DNA from 2 places in the Streptomyces sp. NPDC048560 genome. Region 1 is predicted to be linked to the other one. Evidence: riboswitches for the same ligand, from Rfam matches in the RefSeq annotation. Region 1 holds a riboswitch; the other holds the start of a gene.

Region 1 (3,827 bases):
AACTGCTGCGCTACGACGGCCCGGTGGAGCTCGCCACCTGGCGGTACGCGACCGAGCCCGTCACGCTCGGCGGGCAGGAGATCGCCGCCGGGGACCCCGTGCTCGTGGTCCTCGCCGCCGCCGACCGGGACCCGGAACGATTCCGCGATGCGGACACTCTGAACCTCGCACGGAGTGACAATCAGCACCTCGGATACGGGCACGGCATCCACTACTGCCTGGGGGCACCGCTCGCCAGGCTGGAGGGACAGACCGCGCTGGCAACGCTGTTGAAGCGGCTGCCTGACCTGCGGCTCGCTGCGGATCCTGCCGATTTGCGGTGGCGCGGCGGGCTCATCATGCGCGGACTGCGCACCCTTCCGGTGGAGTTCGCCCCGGGATCGCCGGCCGCGCAAGGTGACGCTCTGTCAACTCTGTGACTTTTACGTGATCTCCGCTGCATCGACTTGTGACACACGTTCGAGTCCCGCTAAGTTCACCGTTCACCACAGCAGTCACATGTTTCAGTCACACGGAAGGCATTCCCATGGGCTCCGCGAACGGCAGACACCGCCGCCCTCGCCAGGCACCCGCCATCGTCGTCGCCGCAGGCGTGACGGGATCGGCCATCGCCATTCCGCTGCTCGGCGCGACCGGTGCGCACGCCGCTGACGCCTCGACCTGGGACCGGGTCGCCGAGTGCGAGAGCGGCGGCATGTGGAGCGCGGACCTGGGCAACGGCTTCTACGGTGGCCTCCAGTTCTCCCAGGACACCTGGTCGGCGTACGGCGGCCCGGCGTACGCGCCCCGCGCCGACCTCGCCAGCCGCTCGCAGCAGATCTCCGTGGCGGAGAAGGTCCTGGCGGACCAGGGTCCGCAGGCCTGGCCGAGCTGCGCGGTGATCTCAGGGCTCGCGCCTGACGGGTCGCTGCCGGGTGTCGACCCGGGCGACAGCCCCTCCGCCGGCCTGACGGACGGGCTCTTCCCGTCCGACGACGCGGCCGGCACCTCGTCGGACAGTGCGACGAAGAAGGCGAACAAGAAGGGCGATTCGGCCAAGTCCGGCGAGTCGGGCGCGGCGAGCGAGTCCGACAAGAACGGCGAGACCGGCGATTCGCCCGGCTCCGAGGACTCCGGCACGACGGCCCCGCCCACCACCACACCGGCCCCCGAGGCGTCCGAGGCTCCGGCCGACGCGGACCAGGGCGGCGGCAAGCACCGCGGCGCACCGGCGCCCGAGGCGAGCCAGGAGACGGGCCGGGACGGGCGCGACTCCGGACGTCACGCCTCGCGTGGGGACGGCCAGGCCCGCGACGCGGGTGCGCCGAGCGCCGACGGCGAGTACACCGTCCGGCCCGGCGACAACCTCTGGGCGATTGCTGACGCACAGAAGGTTCCCGGCGGCTGGACCGAGCTGTACGAGACCAACAAGAGCGAGCTGGGCTCCGACCCGGACCTGATCCTCCCCGGCCAGAGCCTCGATCTGGGGCCGCTGGACGCCGCGGAGGGCTCCGAGAGCAACTGATCCAATTCGGGAAAACGCCCCAAATTCAGGGGTAGTTCAGAGGCCTATGTCCACTTATGCGTAAGTGAGACATGGGTCTCTTTGCTTCAACTGGCCTGGTGTGCCCGGGTGATGCGTCCGGGGCCGCTCCGACCTGCGGAAACGTTCTTTCCTCCAGGACGAGAAAAACCCGTATGGCCGGTATGTCCCTCTTTGAATGTCGGGGTTGCCTATGTTTACGGTCGGAACCGCTCGCACCGCGGGCCCCGTCGACCGTCACGCCGAATCCTGCCGTCGGTCGAAGGGAACAGACGCGTAAAGCGCCGTAGGCAGGAGCGGGGGACCCAGGTAAGCGCCGGGCCCGATCGTCGGGAGACGACTCAGGACCGGCTTGGGGTTAAGTCGCGTGCTAGGACATGCGACCGGGCAACTCACTTGGCCCGAACCCGACAGCTCACCTCGTAGGCGTCGGTGAGGAGAAGCTCCATGCTGTTTTCCAGCAAGGCCAAGCACCGCCGCCCGTCCAAGGCCGCCCGTGTCGCCACGCTCGCCGGTGTGGCCGGTGCCGCGATCGCCGTCCCGCTGATGGGCGCGACCAACGCCTCCGCCGCCTCCGTCGCCACGTGGGACGCCGTCGCGCAGTGCGAGTCCGGCGGGAACTGGTCCATCAACACCGGCAACGGCTACTACGGCGGTCTGCAGTTCTCGCAGTCCAGCTGGGCCGCCGCCGGCGGCACGCAGTACGCCGCGCGCGCCGACCTCGCCAGCAAGTCGCAGCAGATCGCCGCCGCCGAGAAGCTTCTCGACCTGCAGGGCCCGGGTGCCTGGGCCTGCGCCGGCGCCGGCAACCTGACCAACGACGGCGTGGACCCGGGTGTCGACACCGGCTCCACGGAGAGCGGCGCCGAGCAGGAGCCGCAGCAGCAGGCCCAGCCGGAGCGCAAGGCCGAGCAGCCCACCACGCGCAGCGAGCAGCGCACCGCGCCGAAGACCGTCACCACCCCGACCGGCGAGAAGGTTGCGAAGGGTGACGGCGAGTACAAGGTGAAGGCCGGCGACACCCTCAGCAAGATCGCCGAGAAGCAGGACGTCAAGGGCGGCTGGGAGAAGCTGTTCGACCTGAACGACGACATCGTCAAGGACGCCGACCTGATCTTCCCGGGTCAGCAGCTCCACCTGACGAAGTAGTACCTGGGACTCTCCTCCCGACCGGAGGGGGTGTCCGGCGGCATCCCTCCCGCTCAGCTCCCGGCCCGGTGCGCTCTCCCCCGTGCGCGCCGGGCCGGGTCTTTTCACCCGGTGGCGCCGGCCCGGGCACCGGCCGCTGACGCCCGAGTGTTCAAGTGTTGTAGTTACTGGGCAGTAATTTTCTGGAGCTTTGCCCGCGAATGCATACCCTTGGGTCCTTTTTCGTCCCAGGGGACGGGCGCCCGGCTGGCCGATGGAGCCCGGCCGGATAGGCTCATGCCGCAAGGCCACAGTGACCACGGTGACCCTGCACAACCAGTGTCATATCCCAGAAGGAGATGCCTCGTGCCGTCCATCGACGTCGTCGTAGCCAGGGAAATCCTCGACTCCCGGGGCAACCCCACGGTCGAGGTCGAGGTTGGCCTCGACGACGGCAGCACGGGACGTGCTGCTGTTCCGTCCGGCGCCTCCACCGGTGCGTTCGAGGCCATTGAGCTTCGCGACGGAGACCCCAACCGTTACATGGGCAAGGGCGTGGAGAAGGCCGTCCTCGCCGTCATCGAGCAGATCGGCCCGGAGCTCGTCGGGTACGACGCCACCGAGCAGCGCCTCATCGACCAGGCCATGTTCGACCTGGACGCCACCGAGAACAAGGGCTCGCTCGGCGCCAACGCCATCCTCGGCGTCTCGCTGGCCGTCGCGCACGCCGCCTCCGAGGCGTCCGACCTGCCGCTCTTCCGCTACCTCGGCGGCCCGAACGCGCACCTGCTGCCCGTTCCGATGATGAACATCCTGAACGGCGGCTCGCACGCCGACTCCAACGTGGACATCCAGGAGTTCATGATCGCGCCGATCGGCGCCGAGTCGTTCTCCGAGGCCCTGCGCTGGGGCGCGGAGGTCTACCACACGCTGAAGAAGGTCCTGAAGACCAAGGGCCTGTCCACCGGTCTCGGTGACGAGGGCGGCTTCGCCCCGAACCTGGAGTCCAACCGCGCCGCCCTGGACCTCATCGTCGAGGCCATCAAGGAGGCCGGTTACGTCCCCGGCCGCGACATCGGCCTCGCGCTCGACGTCGCCGCGTCCGAGTTCTACAAGGACGGCGTGTACGAGTTCGAGGGCAAGTCCCGCTCGGCCGCCGAGATGACCGAGTACTACG
Region 2 (3,827 bases), on a different contig from region 1:
TGGACGTGAAGACCTCCGGCGGCGTCGAGGTGCCGGAGATCGAGGCAGCGGTCGACGAGGAGCTGGCCAGGTTCGCCGCTGAGGGCCCCACGCCCGAGGAAATGGAGCGGGCTCAGGCGCAGTTGGAGCGCGAGTGGCTGGACCGGCTCGGCACGGTCGAGGGCCGCGCCGACGAACTGTGCCGGTACGCCGTGCTGTTCGGTGACCCGCAGCTGGCCCTGACGGCCGTGCAGCGGGTGCTCGACGTCACGGCGGAGGAGGTCCAGGCTGCCGCCAAGGCACGCCTGCGCCCCGACAACCGCGCGGTCCTGGTCTACGAGCCGGTCGAGGCGCCGGCAGACGCCGGTGCCGAAGCAGACGACGCCGCCGAAGCCGGCACCGACACGCACGAAGGGGCCGAGCAGTGAGCGACGCCGCTGTGACTGGAGTAGCGATGGAGTACCACCCGCAGCCGACCGCGGGCGTGGCCAGGCCCTGGGCCTTCCCCGCACCCGAGCGTGGCGCCCTGCCCAACGGCCTCACGGTGCTGCGCTGCCACCGCCCTGGCCAGCAGGTGGTCGCGGTGGAGATCTTCCTGGACGCTCCGCTGGACGCGGAGCCCGAGGGCCTCGACGGCGTGGCGACGATCATGTCCCGCGCGCTGTCCGAGGGCACGGACAAGCGTTCCGCCGAGGAGTTCGCCGCCGAGCTGGAGCGCTGCGGCGCGACGCTCGACGCACACGCCGACCACCCCGGCGTCCGGGTCTCCCTGGAGGTCCCGGTCTCCCGGCTGACCAAGGCGCTCGGACTGATCGCCGAAGCGCTGCGGGCGCCCGCGTTCTCCGAGAGCGAGATCGAGCGCCTCGTGGGCAACCGCCTCGACGAGATCCCGCACGAGCAGGCCAACCCGGCCCGCAAGGCGGCCAAGCAGCTCTCCAAGGAGCTCTTCCCGGCCACGGCGCGCATGTCGCGTCCGCGGCAGGGCACCGAGGAGACGGTGGCGCGTATCGACGCCGCGGCCGTGCGCGCCTTCTACGACGCGCACGTCCGTCCGTCCACCGCGACTCTGGTCATCGTCGGTGACCTGACCGGTGTCGACGTGGACGCGCTCCTCGCCGAGACCGTCGGTGACTGGTCGGGCAACTCCGCCGAGCCCCGCCCGGTCCCGCCCATCACCGCGGACGACCGCGGCCGTGTGGTGATCGTGGACCGTCCCGGCGCGGTGCAGACGCAGCTGCTGATCGGCCGCATCGGCGCCGACCGGCACGACAGTGTCTGGCCCGCCCAGGTCCTCGGCACGTACTGCCTCGGCGGAACCCTCACCTCGCGTCTGGACCGCGTCCTGCGCGAGGAGAAGGGCTACACCTACGGCGTACGCGCCTTCGGGCAGGTGCTGCGTTCCACCGGCCCGGGTTCCCCCTCGGGGCGCACCGGGGCGGCGATGCTCGCCATCAGCGGCTCGGTGGACACGGAGTCCACGGGGCCCGCGCTGGACGACCTCTGGAAGGTCCTGCGGACCCTGGCGGCCGAGGGGCTGACCGACGCGGAGCGCGAGACGGCCGTGCAGAACCTCGTGGGCGTCGCCCCGCTGAAGTTCGAGACGGCGGCCTCCGTGGCGGGCACCCTCGCCGACCAGGTCGAGCAGCACCTCCCGGACGACTACCAGGCCCAGCTGTACGCGCGCCTGGCCGAGACCGGCACGGTCGAGGCGACGGCCGCGGTGGTCAACGCGTTCCCGGTGGACCGCCTGGTCACGGTGCTCGTCGGCGACGCCTCCCAGATCGCGGAGCCTGTCCGCGCACTGGGAATCGGGGAGGTGTCGGTCGTCAGCGGCTGACGACCGGTCCGCCATCCGACGTACACACAAAAGAGCACAAAAGGGACCCCGATGGGCAACTCGCCCTCGGGGTCCCGTCTTTTTGTCCGTCTTTGATGGGGAGACCGCCTATCTGCCCTGTGGGATGTACTACAAATCAGCCTGTCCGTTTGGTGATTGAAAGTGGCCCCGTTTAGCGTCGGCTCGGCTGTCCGTCATGTGTATGCCGCACCCGTGGCGCCGGGCAGCCATCGCCGAGTCCCCGTCAGGCGCGAGCCTGGGGAGCCGGGGACCCACGAAGTCCCTGGGGTGAATCGGACGTCCGCGCTCCTTCGGGGGTGCGGGGGCCCGTAGGAGACCTTCCTGCTCCGAACCCGTCAGCTAACCCGGTAGGCGAGAAGGAAGGAAAGGATCAGCCCCTCAATGGCGTTCACCCGTGCCACCGGGAAGCACCGTGCCCCGAGCCGTCTGACGCGCAGGAGCGCTCATGTCGCCGGCATCGCGGCTCTGGCCACCACAGGCGTCATCGGCGGGATGGCCTCCCCGGCCCTCGCGGCCGACGAGGCCCGTACCGTCAGCGACACCGGCCTGACCCAGGTCATCGCCATCGAAGGCACCCTCGCCGACCAGATCGCCGCCCAGGCGAAGGCCCAGGAGCAGCAGGCCGAGGCCGCCGCGAAGGCCAAGGCGAAGGCTGTCGCCGAGGCCAAGGCCAAGGCGGAGGCCAGGGCGAAGGCGAAGGCCGAGGCCGAGCGCAAGGCGAAGGCCCGTGCCGCCGAGATCCGCGAGGCCGAGGCCCGCGCCGCCCGAGCGGCCGAGCGCAAGCGTCTGACCTCCTTCCACCTTCCGGTCGCCGGTTCCTACGTCACCACCGGCTACAAGTCCGGCGGCGCGCTCTGGTCCTCCGGCAGCCACTCGGGTGTCGACTTCCGCGCCGCGTCCGGCTCCTCCGTCGTCGCCGTCGGCGCCGGCACGGTCGTCGAGGCCGGCTGGGGCGGGGCCTACGGCAACAACATCGTGCTCCGGATGACGGACGGCACGTACACCCAGTACGGCCACCTCTCCTCGATCGGCGTCTCCGTCGGCCAGAGCGTCACCTCGGGGCAGCAGATAGGCATCTCCGGCTCGACCGGCAACTCCACCGGGCCGCACCTCCACTTCGAGGCCCGGACCACCCCCGAGTACGGCTCCGACATGGACCCCGTCGCGTACCTGCGCTCGCACGGGGTGAACGTCTGACCCGCACTCCGCTCCGCAGTGCTTCCCGAAGGCCCCGGCTTCCCGCCGGGGCCTTCGGCGTATCGCCCGGGGCTCTCCAGCCTCTCCGCCGAAGCCTTCCGTGGCCAGAAGATATCCCCGGCTTCCGCTCTGCCGTCGGAAATTCGGCCTCATTGCAATAGAGTCACAGAACAGGCGTCGATCGGCCGCGTTTCGCGGGGATTAAGGCGGAGGTTCGGACATGCGCATTCCCGCGCATTCGGTATGCACGGCAATCCGTGACGACATCGTCTCCGGTGTCTTCGATCGCGGCAGCCGCCTCACCGAGGAGTTGCTCGCGCGTCGTTACGGGGTTTCGCGCGTCCCGGTGCGCGAAGCCCTGCGCACACTCGAGTCGGAGGGGTTCGTCGTCACGCGCCGCCATGCCGGCGCGTGCGTGGCCGAGCCCACCGAGCAGGAGGCCGCCGATCTCCTGGAGGTCCGGATGCTGCTGGAGCCGCTCGGTGCGGCGCGGGCCGCCCAGCGGCGCACCGAGGCGCACCTCAAGGTGCTCCGAGGCCTGGTCAGGCTGGGGCAGGAGCGGGTTCGGCGGGGCGAGGGCGAGGATCTGCGCTCCCTGGGGGGCTGGTTCCACGAGACGCTCGCGCAGGCCTCGGGCAGCCCCGGCCTCATCGCGCTGCTCACCCAGCTCCGGCACAAGATCGCCTGGATGTACGCGGTCGAGCAGCCCGTACGCCCCGCGGAGTCCTGGGCCGAGCACGGTGCGATCGTGGACGCGGTCGCCCGCGGTGACGCCGACCGGGCCAGGGCGCTG

What was found. A riboswitch is a leader RNA that binds a small molecule or an ion and turns the genes downstream of it on or off. The one in region 1 is predicted to bind cyclic di-AMP.
Region 2: linked by a shared signal. The riboswitch ahead of AB0C82_RS09600 (M23 family metallopeptidase) and the one ahead of AB0C82_RS20780 (transglycosylase family protein) in region 1 are both predicted to bind cyclic di-AMP.

What each region holds. Positions count from the first base shown of each region.
Region 1 covers NZ_JBEZIJ010000007.1:343,489-347,315, forward strand. The annotation lists gene AB0C82_RS20770 (cytochrome P450) at 1-419, shown strand, start outside; gene AB0C82_RS20775 (transglycosylase family protein) at 527-1,504, shown strand; cyclic di-AMP (ydaO/yuaA leader) riboswitch at 1,795-1,966, shown strand; gene AB0C82_RS20780 (transglycosylase family protein) at 1,970-2,671, shown strand; gene eno (phosphopyruvate hydratase) at 3,017-3,827, shown strand, end outside.
Region 2 covers NZ_JBEZIJ010000002.1:636,097-639,923, reverse strand. The annotation lists gene AB0C82_RS09610 (pitrilysin family protein) at 1-407, shown strand, start outside; gene AB0C82_RS09605 (pitrilysin family protein) at 434-1,816, shown strand; cyclic di-AMP (ydaO/yuaA leader) riboswitch at 2,038-2,205, shown strand; gene AB0C82_RS09600 (M23 family metallopeptidase) at 2,219-3,034, shown strand; gene AB0C82_RS09595 (GntR family transcriptional regulator) at 3,255-3,827, shown strand, end outside.